Regions from separate parts of the Mesorhizobium sp. CA5 genome, predicted to be linked through region 1. Evidence: predicted binding sites of a transcription regulator. Region 1 holds the regulator's gene; each other region holds the start of a gene.
What was found. Region 1 encodes LexA, which represses DNA repair genes until DNA is damaged. Its sites were predicted from a motif close to TGTTCNNNNTGTGTTCNG; they were not measured.
Positions count from the first base shown of each region.

Region 1 (4,224 bases):
GTTAGGCGTCGACGAGGTCGATCCTGATACGTCGACGAAGTCGATCGTAACCCTTATTCGTCCACCAGCGTACGGGTCAGGGGATGATCCGGGTCGGCGAGGCCATCGACAATGTTGAAATGATGTCGGTCCGGCTCGACCACTGAACGGGTGGAGGCGCCGAGCCCGGTCCAGATGTTGGCGAGCAACGCGCTCTGGCGCAGGAATTCCGCACGCTCGCCGCCGCCGGCCCAGCAGGTGATGCAGGCTCCCTGTCGAGGCCGCAACAATGCCGGGCTTTCGCTCCGCGCTTCCGGCTCGTCGATGTTCAGGGTCTCGTTCAGCGCTGTGAACATCAGCGGCCGAAGGTCGTGCAGGCCTGAAATCGAAACGACCTGGCGTATGCGCCGCGCCACATCGGATGATAGCGGTGAGACCGTGGTCACCATTCGGCTGGCGAGATGCCCGCCGGCCGAGTGCCCGGTCAGCATCAGCGGACCAGCGACCATGGCCGCCGCCTTCTCGATCGCTGCCGCGGCCTCGCCGACTATGCCGCTGATCCTGGTCTGCGGGCACAGCGTGTAGGAGGGCATGGCGACGGCAAAGCCGCGGCCGAGCGCGCCTCCAGCCAGATGCGACCAGGAGCTCTTGTCCGACTCCATCCAATAGCCGCCGTGGATGAACACGACGAGCCCCCTTGGCGCCGCAGACGGGAGAAACAGGTCGAAGCGCTTGCGCGGCGCTTCGCCGTAGACAACATCGAGCCGCGCCCTGCCCTCTGACAGCAGCCTTTCGCGAAACGCCCGCGCCGGCCGATCCCACGCAGCTGGCCAGCGGTCGCCGTCCGCGATATTGGCGCCATTTGCATAGGCGTCATCCCAGTCGGCAATACGATGTCCCAGCAACGGTGTCTCCGCGATCAGGTCATTTGTTCGGCATCGCCGATTCAAAGTCAGGTAACGGTTGTTTTGACGGCAAAGCGCGCGTCTTGCCAGATGCCAGTCCGCAGGATGTCCTGCAGCACCTCGACCGCATTCCAGACATCGCGGTAGCCGACATAGAGCGGCGTGAAGCCGAAACGAATGGTGGATGGCGCGCGGAAATCGCCGATCACGCCGCGCTCGATCAAGGCACGCATCACCTGGTAGCCATGCGGATGGGCGAACGACACCTGGCTGCCGCGCTCGGCGCCTGAGCGCGGGCTCTCCAGCTCAAGACCGAAGCCGCCGCATCTGGCTTCGACAAGCCGGATGAACAGGTCCGTCAATGCGGCGCTTTTTCTCCGCACGGCCCTGATGTCGACATCGTTCCACATATCCAGCGCCCCTTTCAGCGCGCGCATCGACAGCACCGGTTGCGTTCCGCACAGGAACCGCCGGATGCCCGTGCCTGCGGCGTAGCCCTGCTCGAACGCGAAAGGCCGGGCATGGCCCCACCAGCCGCTGAGCGGCTGGCGAATGTCGCGGTGATGGCGGCTCGCGGCGTAGATGAAGGCTGGCGAGCCCGGCCCGCCATTGAGATACTTGTAGGTGCAGCCAATGGCGAAATCGGCATTAGAGCCGTCGAGATCCACCGGCAGCGCACCCGCCGTGTGGCAGAGGTCCCACGCGATCAGCGCGCCGGCTTCATGAGCCTTGCGGGTGAGCGCCGCCATGTCGCGCAGCCGGCCGGATTTGTAGTTGACGTGGTTGACCAGGATGACCGCGACGCGATCGTCGATCAGCTCTTCTATCGTCGGGGCATCTGCGCATTCGAGCCGCAGCACCGTGCCGGACCGCGTCGATGCGACCCCTTCCGCCATGTAGAGGTCGGTCGGAAAGCTGTCGCCCTCGGCAACGATCACCGAACGCTCGGGCCGCATTGCAAGTGCCGCATGCAGGACCTTGTAGATATTGATCGAAGTCGTGTCGCAAACGACCGTCTGGCCGGGTTTCGCGCCGATCAGCCGTCCTAGCTGGTCACCTAGCTCGATGGGCATATCGAACCAGCCGGCGGTGTTCCAGGCGCGGATGAGATCCCGCGCCCATTCCTGCCTCGTGGCAGTCTCGATCTCGCTGAAGGCGTCGATCGAAGCAGCGCCCAGCGAATTGCCGTCGAGATATAGGACGCCTTCCGGCAAGACGAAGCGATCGCGCGTCGCGCGCAGCGGATCCGCGGCATCCATCGCCTCGACTTCGGCGAGATCAGGAATTCCCCTCATTGTGCTGCCGCCTCCATTTCGATCTGGCCAAGGGGGTTGTCTCACCACCCTCGGCGACAGGGCAAGAACCTTTGGTCCTATGTTAGCTGGTCCATAGACGGCGAAGACTGCGGATCGGAACTTCGCCAAGGTTGGCATTTTGGGTTCGTTTCGTTCACGGTGCCACGCGCTTACGGTACGAGCCGACGTGATCCCAACCACGGCTTCGTGATCGTGTCGGGTTGTATTTCAGCTTAAGGGGAACTCCAAAATCGAGCGGAATCAATGCCGCTGCCCCAGGAGGGGCAGCCGGCCGTCACCGGATGCGACATTGTTTCGGCAGCCTTAACAAATTCACTAAACTTTAAACGGTTGCGGAACACAACTGGAACAGATAGTGTTTGTTCTGGGTTTGTTTTTCTGATTCTGGTTTCAGAACCCGTGGGGGCCGCCGATGCTGACGCGCAAACAACATGAACTCCTGATGTTCATCCATGAACGCCTGAAGGAGAGCGGGATTCCTCCATCATTCGATGAGATGAAGGAGGCGCTCGACCTTGCCTCCAAGTCCGGCATCCACCGGCTGATCACGGCGCTGGAAGAACGCGGCTTCATTCGCCGGCTGCCGAATCGGGCGCGCGCGCTGGAAGTGCTGCGCCTGCCCGACTCGATCGCGCCTGGCCTGAATGCCGCGAAGAAGTTTTCGCCGAGCGTCATCCAGGGCGGCCAAGGCAATCTCAGTCGCCAGATCAAGCCGACGACTCCATCACGCACCCCGACGCCAAGCAATGACGACGAGGCCGCGGCGGCCGTATCCATTCCGGTGATGGGCCGCATCGCCGCCGGCGTGCCGATTGACGCCATCCAGCACCAGACGCATTCGATCTCGGTGCCGCCGGACATGATCATGGGCGGCGAGCATTACGCGTTGGAGGTCAAGGGCGACTCGATGATCGAGGCCGGCATCTTCGACGGCGACACCGTCATCATCCGCAATGCGAACACGGCAAGCCCGGGTGAGATCGTGGTGGCGCTGGTCGACGATGAGGAGGCGACGCTTAAGCGTTTCCGCCGCAAGGGTGCCTCGATCGCGCTCGAGGCCGCCAACCCGGCCTATGAGACCCGGATCTTCGGACCGGATCGGGTCAAGGTTCAGGGCAAGCTCGTCGGACTTATCCGCCGCTACTGAGCAGAACTGCCCGGCCTTCTTCGCCCGAACGACAATCTATTGGGCCGGTGCGGCGGCTGGTTTTTCCGGCTGCTTATAGGGCGCCAGTCCCCTCGCCTCGCGCGTGTATTTCCGCTGCTCGTGCCAGGGTCGGTATGGTTCTACGACCGCGTAGCGGACGGTTGGCCGCGCGGTTGCCGATTGCGGATCGAAGAAAACGGCGGCGCTGCCGTCGCGCGCCAGCTGCCGCTTGGTGACGACGAGCACACGCGGATCGCGGCACGGGTTATAGGCCGTGGCGTCGTTGATGACGATGAGGTCGGCGAAGCCGCAGGCCGGCCGGGCGGTGTCGCGGGTCTCGGCGAGCGCGACGATCGCGCCGGAAGGATGCCGACCGATGCAGAGATCGCCGCTGCAATAGAAGGGCGAGCCGGGCGGCAGGTCGGCGGGATCGGCAATGTCCAGCGTATCTTTGGCGAACCTTTCTGGCGGCACGATCTCCTCGGCTTTCAGCGCCCGTTTCCAGTTGTCGGTGGTGAACTCGTTGGAGCGTTCGCGATTGACGGCAAGCTCGCCGCCGCCGATCGGCATCGCCACCAGATGCGCATCCTCCGAGATAAGCACGTCCGGTGTGCGGACGTGCGGAATGGCCAGCAGCGCAGCGAGCGCGAAAGGTACGGCGGCAAGCCTCAGCCAAGTGGTAGCCATGGTCGCGATGACCAGCGCGACCGTCGCCAGCAGCACCGACTGGATCGAGATCAGCCCCACGGCGTCGACCGGTGAGCGCTCGGAAATCCATGCCGAAATGGCGATCATCGCCGTCAGGCCTTTGCCCATGACAAAGAGGAAGGGACCGTCTAAGCCGAAGGGCATGGCCAGCGCGCTCAGCACGGCGAAC
Region 1 covers NZ_JAIUHJ010000003.1:172,021-176,244, reverse strand. Annotated here, with positions in the region: gene glp (gephyrin-like molybdotransferase Glp) at 1-5, shown strand, start outside; gene LB529_RS05725 (alpha/beta hydrolase) at 54-884, opposite strand; gene kynU (kynureninase) at 932-2,179, opposite strand; gene lexA (transcriptional repressor LexA) at 2,613-3,347, shown strand; gene LB529_RS05710 (ComEC/Rec2 family competence protein) at 3,384-4,224, opposite strand, start outside.

Region 2 (4,224 bases), on a different contig from region 1:
TTTGCGCGGCCTGGATGTAGCCGTCCATCTCGGCGGCCGGGATTTCGTCATTCTGCGGCACCGGGTTGGCGACGAGGATGCCGCCGCCCAGGCCCAGCGCTTGGCGCGTTCGGTAGAAATGCGCGATGTCTTCCGGCGCATGAAGGGTCAGCGGTGCGCGGAAGGGCGACTGCCTCGACCAGAAGGCGGGCATCGTCTCGCAGCCATGGCCGATAACCGGTACGCCGCGCGTTTCCAGCACTTCCAGCGTCTTTTCGATGTCGAGAATCGCCTTGGCGCCGGCCGAGACGACGATGACCGGCGTGCGCGCCAGTTCGTCGAGGTCGGCCGAGATATCGAAGCTTTTCTCAGCGCCCTTGTGGACGCCGCCAATGCCGCCGGTGGCGAACACTTTTATGCCGGCCATATGCGCGGCGATCATGGTCGCCGCAACCGTGGTGCCGCCGGTGCGCGTTTGAGCGACCGCGAAGCCGAGATCGGCGCGCGACAGCTTCATGGCGTCGCCCGTCATGGCAAGCGATTCGCGCTCGCCGTCGGAGAGGCCGATCTTGATGCGGCCCTCGACCACGGCGATCGTCGCCGGTACCGCGCCGCAGTCGATGATGATCTGCTCGACCTTGGCCGCCATGGCGCCATTGTCGGGGTAGGGCATGCCGTGGGTGATGATGGTGCTTTCCAGCGCCACCACGGGCCGGCCGGCGGCAAGCGCCTCGGACACCGGCGGATGGATATCGACGAAGGGGCGGGCGGTGTCAGGCGTCATGGCTGTCTCCGATCCGAAGGGATTGCTTCGGCAGTGGTGGCCCTATGCCACTTCCCGCGGCTCCGGCACAAGGGCAAGCGTCTGCGTGAAGGTGGCGATCGTGAAGGACGGCACGGCCTGCGGGCTCTCTATGGCGAGCATCGCCGCGGCAAGGCCTTCGCGTAGTGCTGCACGCAGCGGCAGGCCGCGCAGCAAGGCGGCGACGGTTGCGCCGGTCAAGGCGTCGCCGGCGCCGGTCACGTCGGCCACCTTGCGCGGCGCGGGCGGGTCGATCTCGAAGATGCCGGTATCGTCGAAGCCCAGCACCGGAGCGCTGCCGGACGTGACCACGCCGGCATTCAGGCCAACCCGCCTGAGCGCGTCGACAAGGGTCTTGCCGTATGGCTCGGCGCCGACCAGCGCGGCGGCCTCGCGAAGGTTCATGAAGAGCAGCGACAGATCGTCGAGCAGCGGCGCCAGGCGAACGACCTTGGCCGGCGAGACGGCGATGGCGAAGACCGGCCGGTCGCCGGCCAACGCCACCAGGCGCTCCAGCGCCGCCGTCGGCAGGTTGGCGTCGCACAGGATGGCGTCGGCGGCGGCGATCGCCTCGCGCACCTTGGCGCGCCTTATTTGTTTGGGGAAGGCTAGGTCGTAGAGCGCCATGTCGGCCAGCCCGACGATCAACTCGCCTTCGGCATCGATCAGCGCCGTGTAGCTCGGCGTCGTGCGGTCGAGGAACACCACCGAAAGGTCGGTTATCCCGGCGTTGTCGATCGCCGAGGCGACTGTGTCCGCCGCAGCGTCACCGCCACGCACCGAGATCAGCGAGGCCGACACGCCGCGCTTCACCACGCTGCGCAGCGCGTTGAAAACCACGCCGCCGACGTCTTCGCGCATGATGCCGGGATTCGAAGCCGCGGGCACATAGACGCCCGAGACCTGGCCGCGCCGGTCGATATGGGCGCCGCCAAGCGCCAGGATTGTTGGGGATGTCGGCATTTCGGGTCGATGACTTTCGTTGATCGTGCGGCCGCGCACACTAGGTTTCTGCGCGTCGCCCTGCAATCGGGGTCGCGATTCGGACGGCTGGGTATCGAAATCTCTTCTGGACCCGTGGTTGCACTCCGCACCAGCCCTGGTGAGACAAAAATAGAACAAATCCAGATATTGATTATTTTTCAGATATTTGTTGCCCCTTGCCAAATGAGAACAAAAAAGGTACAAAACAAGCAGGGATCACGGATTGTCCGGCCTTCATTGACGACCAAGGGGTGATGTATCATGGCTCAGAATTCTTTGCGGCTTGTAGAGGATAAGGCAGTGGACAAATCAAAGGCTCTGGACGCGGCGCTGTCGCAAATCGAGCGCGCGTTCGGCAAGGGCTCGATCATGCGGCTCGGCGCCAACGAGCAGGTGGTCGAGATCGAAACCGTGCCGACCGGCTCGCTCGGCCTCGACATCGCGCTCGGCGTCGGCGGCCTGCCGCGCGGCCGCATCATCGAGATCTACGGGCCGGAAAGCTCGGGCAAGACGACGCTGGCGCTGCACACGGTGGCGGAAGCCCAGAAGAAGGGCGGTATCTGCGCCTTCGTCGATGCCGAGCACGCGCTCGATCCGGTCTATGCCCGCAAGCTTGGCGTCGACCTCGAGAACCTTTTGATCTCGCAGCCCGACACCGGCGAGCAGGCGCTGGAGATCTGCGACACGCTGGTGCGTTCGGGCGCCATCGACGTGCTGGTCGTCGACTCGGTGGCGGCACTGACGCCGCGCGCTGAAATCGAAGGCGAGATGGGCGATTCGCTGCCCGGTCTTCAGGCTCGCCTGATGAGCCAGGCGCTGCGCAAGCTGACCGCCTCGATCTCGCGTTCCAACACCATGGTCATCTTCATCAACCAGATCCGCATGAAGATCGGCGTCATGTTCGGCTCGCCCGAGACGACCACCGGCGGCAACGCGCTGAAATTCTACGCCTCGGTGCGCCTCGACATCCGCCGCATCGGCTCGGTCAAGGACCGTGACGAGGTCGTCGGCAACCAGACCCGCGTCAAGGTGGTAAAGAACAAGCTGGCCCCGCCCTTCAAGGTGGTCGAGTTCGACATCATGTATGGCGAGGGCGTGTCGAAGACAGGCGAGCTGATCGATCTCGGCGTCAAGGCCGGCGTCATCGAGAAGTCGGGCGCCTGGTTCTCCTACAATTCCCAGCGCCTCGGCCAGGGTCGCGAGAACGCAAAACTGTTCCTGCGCGACAATCCCGACACGGCGCGTGAGGTCGAGCTTGCGTTGCGCCAGAATGCCGGGCTGATCGCCGAGAAATTCCTCGAGAATGGCGGCTCCGAAGGCGGCGACGACGGTTTCGAGGACGAGGCCGGCGCCTTGTAAAGGGCGTGCCCCGGGGATTTTGGGGTCCGCGTGGTCCGAGGGCGCCCGAGAGCAGTTGGTTTGCTTAGCCGGAGTTCGGCCACAATCCTGGTTTATCGGCTTGTGCTTATGTAATTGAGTTCTTGAGTACTGCGTACCCGAACCGCCGGCCTTCGCGCCGGCGGTTTTGCGTTTTGCGGGCGATGTTGAGCCGCCGCTCGTCGGCCGATTGGCCGCACTGCAATGAATTCAGGCAATGCGCTTTGGTCCATGCTTGTGCCTGTCGTTTTCCCAAAACCGCTTGCGCGGTTTTGAGCGACACGCCTGTTTTGCGTGTTTCTGGACAGGCACAAGAGCTATCGCTAAAAGGCCAATCTATCTTCTGAAACACCAAAGCCCATTTGCCGCCGGCCGGGCCGGCGGTTCTTGCGAAAAAGGCAGTATGCAATGAGTGGCGTGAACGACATCCGGTCGACATTCCTCGACTACTTCCGCAAGGAGGGCCACGAGATCGTCGCCTCCAGCCCGCTGGTGCCGCGCAACGATCCGACGCTGATGTTCACCAACGCCGGCATGGTGCAGTTCAAGAACGTCTTCACCGGCCTGGAGAAGCGTCCCTATACACGGGCCTCTACGGCGCAAAAAAGCGTGCGCGCCGGCGGCAAGCATAACGACCTCGACAATGTCGGCTACACCGCGCGCCATCTGACCTTCTTCGAGATGCTCGGCAATTTCTCGTTCGGCGACTATTTCAAGGAGCGCGCGATCGAGCTTGCGTGGAACCTGATCACCAAGGGTTTCGGCCTCAAGAAGGACAAGCTGCTCGTCACCGTCTATCACACCGACGACGAGGCGGCGGCTTACTGGAAGAAGATCGCCGGCTTCTCGGACGATCGCATCATCCGCATCCCGACCTCGGACAATTTCTGGGCAATGGGCGATACCGGCCCCTGCGGCCCGTGCTCGGAAATCTTCATCGATCGCGGCGAGCACATTTGGGGCGGACCGCCCGGCAGCCCGGAAGAGGATGGCGACCGGTTCCTGGAATTCTGGAACCTGGTGTTCATGCAATACGAGCAGGTGACCAAGGAAGAGCGCATCGACCTGCCGCGTCCCTCGAT
Region 2 covers NZ_JAIUHJ010000009.1:25,995-30,218, reverse strand. Annotated here, with positions in the region: gene LB529_RS13610 (pseudouridine-5'-phosphate glycosidase) at 1-763, opposite strand, end outside; gene LB529_RS13605 (carbohydrate kinase family protein) at 806-1,744, opposite strand; gene recA (recombinase RecA) at 2,027-3,124, shown strand; gene alaS (alanine--tRNA ligase) at 3,551-4,224, shown strand, end outside.
Region 2: recA (recombinase RecA) is a predicted target of LexA. The motif match lies at 1,951-1,968, and genes of this name have one in related genera.

Region 3 (4,224 bases), on a different contig from region 1:
GGCCTTTCTGGCATCGTGGAAGTCCTGCTTGCCGAAGGGCTCCGGCATGACGACCGAGTCGATGGCTTGGGGGTAGATTCGCTTTTCCATGGCTCAATATAGAGATTTGGAAGAGCGGTTGGGAGGGGTGAGCGGACAGGAACCGCAACCCAGCTGGAGATTTTTTGTTATCGCTCCGATTCAAGGTGTGACGCGATTCAGGTCAGGCCGAGTCGAGAAAAGTGGATTCCGAGAACCGGAGCGGAGCGTACTTGAGCTACGCGAGCACCGGAAGCGCAGGAAGCCGCTTTTCGCAGGCCGGCCTGAACTGAATATCGTCACACCTACCCCCGCTGCAGGCTGATCAGCAACACGAAGCCTACGCTGGTGTTCTTGTGCGGCGGCGCCTCGATCCTATGGCTTGTATCGGCCCGCATCATCGGCACCGCCAGCACCGGGGCTGCCAGCAGCATCAGGATAAGCATCGCCCGCGGCAGCAGCCGGAGGATCTTCGTTGCATTGTCGGCGATGCGGTTCATTTCGGTGGTATCCCGGTTTCCAGCTTGGTCGATTTTAAGCTTTGTCGTTTCAGCGCTCGATTTGGTTCACGAGGCCGACAATGCGGGCACCGGCCGTTCCCAAGGGCGGGCCGAATGACCGGCCTCCGCCACCAGGATGGCGAAGAGCATGCCGAACAGGCTCATCAGCAGGCAAACGATGGTAAAGCGACGGGCAAGCATTTCTCTCTCCTTCAATGCGGGAGAAAATGCCTGACGGCCTCTGAACCGGTTCTGAGACCGGTATTCATCTGCGGTTCAAATTGATTGACGAGGGTCTTGCACCGTGCCGGTGCCAGAGCGCGGCGGAGCGCTGTCGCTGCAAAAGAAAACGGGGCCGCGTAGAGCAATTCCAGGAAAAGTGTGAGCGGTTTTCCGTCTGGGATTGCGTCAAACAAAGAAATAGGGCGTTTCACCGTTCCGCAAAAACGGTGAAACGCCCTTGGCCGTCTCGTATGGTCTGGAGTTTGGCGCTCAGAGCTTGTGCCAGGTCTGGCTCTTGCAGATCAGGCCGCCGAGCACGCAGCCGCTCATCTTGAGCGCGGTGCCCGAGAGCGTCGCCTTGCCGGAATAGGTCTTGTCGTTTGCCGGGTCGGTGATGCTGCCGGCATATTTGTTGTCGCCGGCCGCCTTCAGCGAGCCGATCGTCTTGCCGGCGTATTTGCCGGTCTTGAGCGTGATCGAGAAAGAACCGCTCCCGCCGATCGCCGCGGTGTCGCCGGCCTGCGTCTTCCAGTTGCCTTCGATCGGGTCGGCGCATGCGGCGCCCGCCATGATCAAGGTGGCCGCAAGGGCCACAGTCAGCTTTCGAAACATCGTGTCCACCTCCCTATAGGGTTGCGGCGGGCTCCAGTCCGCCTACCTGCCCCTTACGCAAAGGTAAAGCTAATCCAGCCGCCGCCAAAACGAAAGCGGTGCCGCGACGGAAGGTTGCAAGGATTTTCGCCGCGCGGCCGACTGAAAATAAACGCGATCGAAAAACGCTTCGGTTTCCGTGGTTAGCGAAGTCTTGATTCCGCCGCCGGCAATTTTCGTCGAATTTGACGCAAAATGGCTGAAACGCTGGATTCCCATGCTTAACGGTTTTCCGCGTTTACCTCTTGTTTTAGCTTTGTTTTCCTCAAATTAAGCAAGCCATTTAACGACGGATTCAAGGCCAGCCGTCATCCTCGAAAGCATCGAAAGAGCGGCTCGCCCCGAGGAATACCAAGGGAAAAGGAGGCAGCTCTCGGGAGCCAGACAGGGGATTGAAATGGCACGCTTTGAAATGCTTGAAGACGGCTTCGGCGCCATGGGGGCAACTGCCCAGGCCGACATTCTTTTCGAACTGGGCATGATGTATGCGACGGGCCGCGATTGCGAGACCGATGTCGTTGCCGCCCACAAATGGTTCAACATCGCCGCGATCAAGGGCTCGGCCCGCGCCGCCGAGCTGCGCTCGGAACTGTCGGCCACCATGTCGAAAGTCGAGATCGCCACGGCGCTGCGCGAAGCCCGCGAATGGATGACGATGCACTGATCCTCAGCGCGTAGCGCTCAGAGCTCATCGGGACAAGGCCGCGAAAAGACGGCCGGTCAAGAAGAACGAGAACGTGGCGGGTTGAGACAACCGAAGCCACGCAAAAAACAGGGAAGCGAGCGAGTTTCAGGCGCGGGGGCGTCTGGGGAGCTCGACTGCAAAAGCCGTGACCGACCGAAACAAGGTCGGCGCGGCTTTTTGAATTACGCTTGGTAATCAGGCGCGTGGCCCAAGAAATCCTCGTCGGAATGAACCAAAGCCGGCCTCACTGTCCTCTCGACAGTTTCGGCGAAGGGTGAAATTGTCCCGGCTCTGTGGAAGAAGCGCGGCCGGATCGGCACGCGCAAGTGGAGGAGTTCTTATAGTCATGAAAAAATTGGGTATTTTGAGCGCGGCCGCTTTTGGCCTGATGATGAGCGCCCCGGTTGCCTTCGCCGACGACATCACCATTTCGGTGGTCGGCCCCATGACCGGCCAGCTCGCCACCATCGGTGACCAGTTCAAGCAGGGCGCGCAGGCCGCCGCCGACGCGATCAATGCGGCTGGCGGCGTCAACGGCTCCCAGATCAAGCTCGACATCGAAGACGACCAGTGCGATCCGAAGCAGGCGGTCTCGGTCGCCAACCGCATCGTCGCCAACGGCGTCAAATTCGTCGACGGCCATGCCTGCTCGGGCTCCAGCATTCCGGCCTCGGCCGTCTATGCCGAAGCCGGCACGCTGATGATGAGCCCCGCCTCGTCCAACCCGGTGCTGACTGACGCCGCCGCCAAGGCCGGCTGGCCGACCATCATGCGCCTCTACACGCGTGACGACGCGCAGGGCGCCTTCATCGGCCCCTGGATCGCCAAGAAATACGCCGGCAAGAACGTTGTCGTCCTGCACGACAAGAGCGCCTACGGCCAGGGCGTTGCCGACGCCGTGAAGGCGACGATGAATGCCGGCGGTCTCAAGGAAGTCGATTACGAGGGCATCAATGCCGGTGAGAAGGACTATTCGGCCCTCGTCACCAAGCTGAAGGAACTGAAGGCCGACGTCGTCTATTTCGGCGGCTATCACCCCGAGGCGGGTCTGATCCTGCGTCAGGCGGCCGAGCAGAACGTCAAGTTCCAGCTGATCATGCCGGACTCGATCGCTTCGCCGGAATTCTGGCAGGTTGCCGGCCCGGCCGGTGAAGGCACCATGTTCGTCTTCCCGTCGGACCCGCAGGCCAAGCCTGAAGCGAAGGACGCGGTCGCCAAGATCAAGGCCGGCGGCTTCACGCCCGAGGGCTTCACGCTGTTCTCCTATGCGGTGATCCAGGCTGTGGCCGAAGGCGTCAAGCGCGCCGGCACCGACGATCCGGCCAAGGTCGCCGAGGCGCTCAAGGACGGCAAGCCGATCAGCACCGTGGTCGGCGACGTCATCTTCGACGAGAAGGGCGATCTGAAGAACGCCAGCTACGACATCAACCAGTGGCACGACGGCAAATACGCGCCGATCAAGCCGTAATCGGTTCTGCTATCGAGGAAATGGCCGGGCTGTCCCGGCCATTTTTTGGGGGGCGCTAGGGGCGCGACATCCTTTAGCGGATCCGGTCAACCGGCGTCGCCCTTGGAAAATGGGAGACTGGTCCGGCGGCGGGACTTGAACCCGCATCTCCCCACCGCTACTTCTCCGATTGCTGAAGTCGGATTTTCACTCGATAGCGGGGGCTCTATCCGTTGAGCTACGCCGTATTCCTTGTAAACGGTCAGCTTGCCCCCTTCACGAGATGGAGCTTCGGCTTGCCTTTCTTGGCGCGCATCGCGTCCTTGACCGCGATTTTTGCCTTTTTGATCTGAACCATCTCCTTGGCGTAGGGCTTCGCCGCCTTGATGAGCCCCTCGAGGTGGTACACATTGGATTTGCTGCCGACCTGCGAAACGCGCCGCTCCTCGCGCTGGATAAGGCCATCCTTCTCCATTTCGGCGATACGCCGCTGAACGGTGCGAGGGTCGATGTCCATCGCTGCCGCGATCGTCTTCTTCGAAGGATGCGGCTTGTTATCCGGGTGCCACCAGTAAGAGGCGATGTGCATCAGGATGTTGACGTCGATGGCGTCGAGGCCAAGCGCCTTCTGCCGCTCGAGGATCACATTCGGGATGACGGTCCAGCCGGCATCCAAAAGCTCCTTGGTCCATTTCTTCTCG
Region 3 covers NZ_JAIUHJ010000013.1:119,766-123,989, forward strand. Annotated here, with positions in the region: gene LB529_RS18330 (AMP nucleosidase) at 1-48, opposite strand, end outside; gene LB529_RS18335 (hypothetical protein) at 324-518, opposite strand; gene LB529_RS29020 (hypothetical protein) at 585-719, opposite strand; gene LB529_RS18340 (DUF2147 domain-containing protein) at 1,011-1,352, opposite strand; gene LB529_RS18345 (hypothetical protein) at 1,422-1,610, opposite strand; gene LB529_RS18350 (sel1 repeat family protein) at 1,789-2,055, shown strand; gene LB529_RS18355 (ABC transporter substrate-binding protein) at 2,423-3,544, shown strand; tRNA gene LB529_RS18360 (tRNA-OTHER) at 3,663-3,771, opposite strand; gene LB529_RS18365 (helix-turn-helix domain-containing protein) at 3,786-4,224, opposite strand, start outside.
Region 3: LB529_RS18350 (sel1 repeat family protein) is a predicted target of LexA. The motif match lies at 1,638-1,655, and genes of this name have one in related genera.

Region 4 (4,224 bases), on a different contig from region 1:
GGCTGGGTGCCGTCGGTCGGCTCGACCATCTTCTTCGAGGGATCGACCGGCTTGACCAAGTAGGGCGTGACGATGATCACCAGATCGGTTTCGCGCCGCTGATAGGACTTCGAGGAAAACAACGGGCCGAGCACCGGCAGCTTGCCGATCCCCGGTACCCGCGATGTCGTGATGTCGTTCTGCGACTGCAGGAGGCCGGCGATCATGAAGCTCTGGCCGTTCTTGAGGTCGACCGATGTCCTGGCGCGGCGCACGATGAAGGCCGGAATGGAAATGCCGCTGCTGACCTGGATGGAAGCGGACGGGTCGATCGAGGACACTTCCGGCGCGATGTCGAGGCTGACCAGCCCGTCCTTCAGCACCGTCGGCGTGAAATCGAGGCCGACGCCGTACTTCTTGTAGGTGACGCTGATCTTGCCATTGTCTTCGGAAACCGGGATCGGGAACTCGCCGCCGGCAAGGAAGCTCGCCGTCTGGCCCGAACGCGCGATCAGGTTCGGCTCCGCCAGCCGCCGCGCCAGGCCGCGTTCCTCCAGCGCCTTGATGGCGATGTCGATGGAAACGCCGTTCGACAGCAGGCTGCCGATGATCTCGCCTGTTCCGGCCCCCGTCAGGTTTCCCCCATCCGGGTTCAGAACGACTTTGCGGTTGCCGATGCCATAGGCGAAATTGGCTGCGTATTTAGCGCCGAGATCCTGCCCCGCCTGGCGGTTGATCTCGACGAAGCGGACATTGAGCTGCACCTGCTGCGAGGACGAGATGTTGACCGAGTTGATGACTTCCTCATTGCCGGAAAAGCGTGACGCGATCTTGCTGGCTTTGTCGGCGGCGACCGCATCGTCGGCTTCGCCCGACAGCACGACGCGCCCGTTTGCCGAGCCAACCTTGATCTTGGCGTCGGGCACGCTGGCGCGGATGGTGCTGGCCAGCTGGTCGGTATCCAGCGTCACCTCGATGTCGATGGTGCCGACAAGCTGCTTGTTCTGGTCGAACAGGGCAATGCCGGTGGTACCCAGGTTGTTGCCCAGCACATAGAAGGATTTGTCGGTCAGCGGGTTGACGTTGGCGATCTCCGGGTCGCCGATGACGATCTGGTAGAAGGCGGCGCTCGTCATGATCGTCTTCGGCTTGCCCTTGGCGACCTTGATCGAGGCGTTCTTGTTCGCCGAGACATAGATGACGTCATTGCCCGCCCTTGCCGGCGCGGCGACGGCAAGCACTGTCGCCGCCAGCGCAATCACGCCGAGAAGACGCCATCCCCCGGTCGTCCGAAATGCATCAAACCCGAACATCTTGCCCCGTCCCCGCCGGTCCCCACCGGCTATTGCTGCAGTTCCTGCGGCGGTTGCCGCGAAGGAACCTTGTATTCCTCGACCTTGTCGCCGCGCGTCACGATCACCGTCTTGAATTTCGGCTCATCCTGGTCCTTCGTCACCGCATTGACGAGCGAGGCCGCGCTCGCCTGCGCATTTGCGGCAACCGAACCGCCGAAGGACGAGATGGTCGTCAGCCCGCTTTCGCTGGCGCTGGCGTCGGCGGCCGACCGCAGCGACAACGACAGCGTGCCGACGGTGCGGGCAAGCGCCACCTTCTGCGCCCCGTCGTTGGTCACCTCGATGGTCACCGAATTGGCGACTTGCGGCTCGGTCTTGCGTTCATCGGCGCCCTGTCCGACCGAGAGCACCTTGGCATCGGAGACGACGATCTCGGACGTGACGGTCGAGCCGGCAGCCCCTTGAGCATTCTTGGACACTTCCTGGATGTCCCCAGCATCGCGCGTCAGCACGACGTCGACGCGGTCTCCCGGCGTGATGAAGCCGCCGACGCCGGCGATCTCGTCGGTGCGGATGGTGACGGCCCGCATTCCCGCCGACAGCATGTTGGAAAGCGTGGCGCGGCCGTTCGGTCCCGACAGCTTGGTGAGCAGCACCGGTTCGTTGACCTCGATCGGCGACAGCACGACCCGGCTGCCGTCCGCAAGCAGCTTGTCGATCGTCGGGAAAGCGCCCTGCGGCAGCGAATCCTGCGGCCACGGAATCTCGGCGAGTTGCGGCCGTCCAAGCTCCATGCCGTAGCGCAGCGGCGCTTGCGCCACCACGATGGTCTTGAACTCGACCTTGGGCTGCTGCGGCGCCACGACGACCTTGACCTCGGCCTGAGCCTTCGCCTGGCTCTTGACCCAGAAATCCGCCGCAAAGATCGAGATCGCGCCGAAAACGGCGGCGATGCCGATCATGGTTATGGCCTTGCCCCTCACAATGGAATCCCTGACGCCCGTGGTCTTTTGTTAATTGGGTCTCACGCTAGGCGTTAATGTTAAAGAATCAGGAATCCCGCGACCCGCCGACCGCCCTATTTCGGCCGGCTTGGTTATCGAATGGTTTTGGAATAAGAGACAGTTTGAATCCCTGAACGGAACAGGAACTCGCTCGCCCGCCAAAAGCGTGGCAGTATCGAGGAATGATTCGCATTACCGGACGCTAGGCCCAGCATGGACGACAGCAACGACCTCTTCGGCAAGATGGAAAAGCCGGCACAGCCGGTGCGCGCGCCCTCGCGGCCCGCCGATCCGCTGGTGCAGGCCGCGAAGCGTACGACCGCCGCCCGCGACGGCAGCGAGGGCTACAGCGCCGCCGATATCGAGGTGCTGGAAGGGCTCGAGCCGGTGCGGCGCCGTCCGGGCATGTATATCGGCGGCACCGACGACAAGGCGATGCATCACCTGTTCGCCGAGGTCATCGACAATTCGATGGACGAAGCGGTGGCCGGCCACGCCACCTTCATCGACGTCGAGCTTTCCGCCGACGGCTTCCTGACCGTCACCGACAACGGCCGCGGCATCCCGGTCGATCCGCATCCGAAATTCAAGAAGCCGGCGCTCGAAGTCATCATGACCACGCTGCATTCGGGCGGCAAGTTCGACTCCAAGGTTTACGAGACCTCCGGCGGCTTGCACGGCGTCGGCGTCTCGGTCGTCAATGCGCTGTCCGACCACCTCGAGGTCGAGGTCGCGCGGGGTCGTCAGCTCTACCGGCAGCGTTTTTCGCGCGGCGTTCCGGTCAGTGGATTGGAGCATCTCGGCGAGGTCCACAACCGCCGCGGCACGAAGACCCGTTTCCATCCTGACGAGCAGATTTTCGGCAAGGGCGCCGCCTTCGAACCGGCGCGCCTTTACCGCATGACGCGCTCGAAGGCCTATCTGTTCGGCGGCGTCGAGATCCGCTGGACCTGCGATCCGTCGCTGATCAAGGACAAGGATCAGACGCCGGCAAAGGCCGAGTTCCATTTCCCCGGCGGCCTGAAGGACTATCTCAAGGCGACGCTGGGCGACGAATTCCAGGTCACGCGCGAGGTTTTCGCCGGGAAGAGCGACAAGCAGGGCGGCCACGGTTCGCTCGAATGGGCTGTGACCTGGTTCGGCGGCGACGGTTTCCTCAACTCCTATTGCAACACCATTCCGACCCCCGAAGGCGGCACGCATGAGGCCGGCTTCCGCAACGTGCTGACGCGCGGACTGCGCGCTTACGCCGACCTCATCGGCAACAAGCGCGCTTCGATCATCACCACCGATGACGTGATGATCTCGGCCGCCGGCATGCTGTCGGTGTTCATCCGCGAGCCGGAATTCGTCGGCCAGACCAAGGACAGGCTGGCGACGATCGAGGCAATGCGCATCGTTGAAAACGCCCTTCGCGACCCGTTCGACCACTGGCTGGCAGACAATCCGCAGGAAGCCTCTAAGCTTCTGGACTGGGTCATCGCGCGCGCCGACGAACGCGTGCGGCGCCGCCAGGAAAAGGAAGTCTCGCGCAAGAGCGCGGTGCGCAAGCTGCGCCTTCCGGGCAAGCTCGCCGATTGCACACAGAACGCCGCCGCGGGCGCCGAGATCTTCATCGTCGAGGGCGACTCGGCCGGCGGCTCGGCCAAGCAGGCGCGCGACCGCGCCAGCCAGGCAGTGCTGCCGCTGCGCGGCAAGATTCTCAATGTCGCCTCCGCCGGCAACGACAAGCTAGCCGCCAACCAGCAGATTTCCGATCTCATCCAGGCGCTCGGCTGCGGCACGCGTTCCAAATATCGCGACGAGGATCTGCGCTACGACCGCGTGATCATCATGACCGACGCCGACGTCGACGGCGCGCACATCGCTTCGTTGCTGATCACCTTCTTCTATCAGGAGATGCCGAACCTGATCCGCGGCGGCCATCTCTACATGGCCGTGCCGCC
Region 4 covers NZ_JAIUHJ010000009.1:169,724-173,947, forward strand. Annotated here, with positions in the region: gene LB529_RS14285 (type II and III secretion system protein family protein) at 1-1,292, opposite strand, end outside; gene cpaB (Flp pilus assembly protein CpaB) at 1,322-2,236, opposite strand; gene parE (DNA topoisomerase IV subunit B) at 2,492-4,224, shown strand, end outside.
Region 4: parE (DNA topoisomerase IV subunit B) is a predicted target of LexA. The motif match lies at 2,409-2,426, and genes of this name have one in related genera.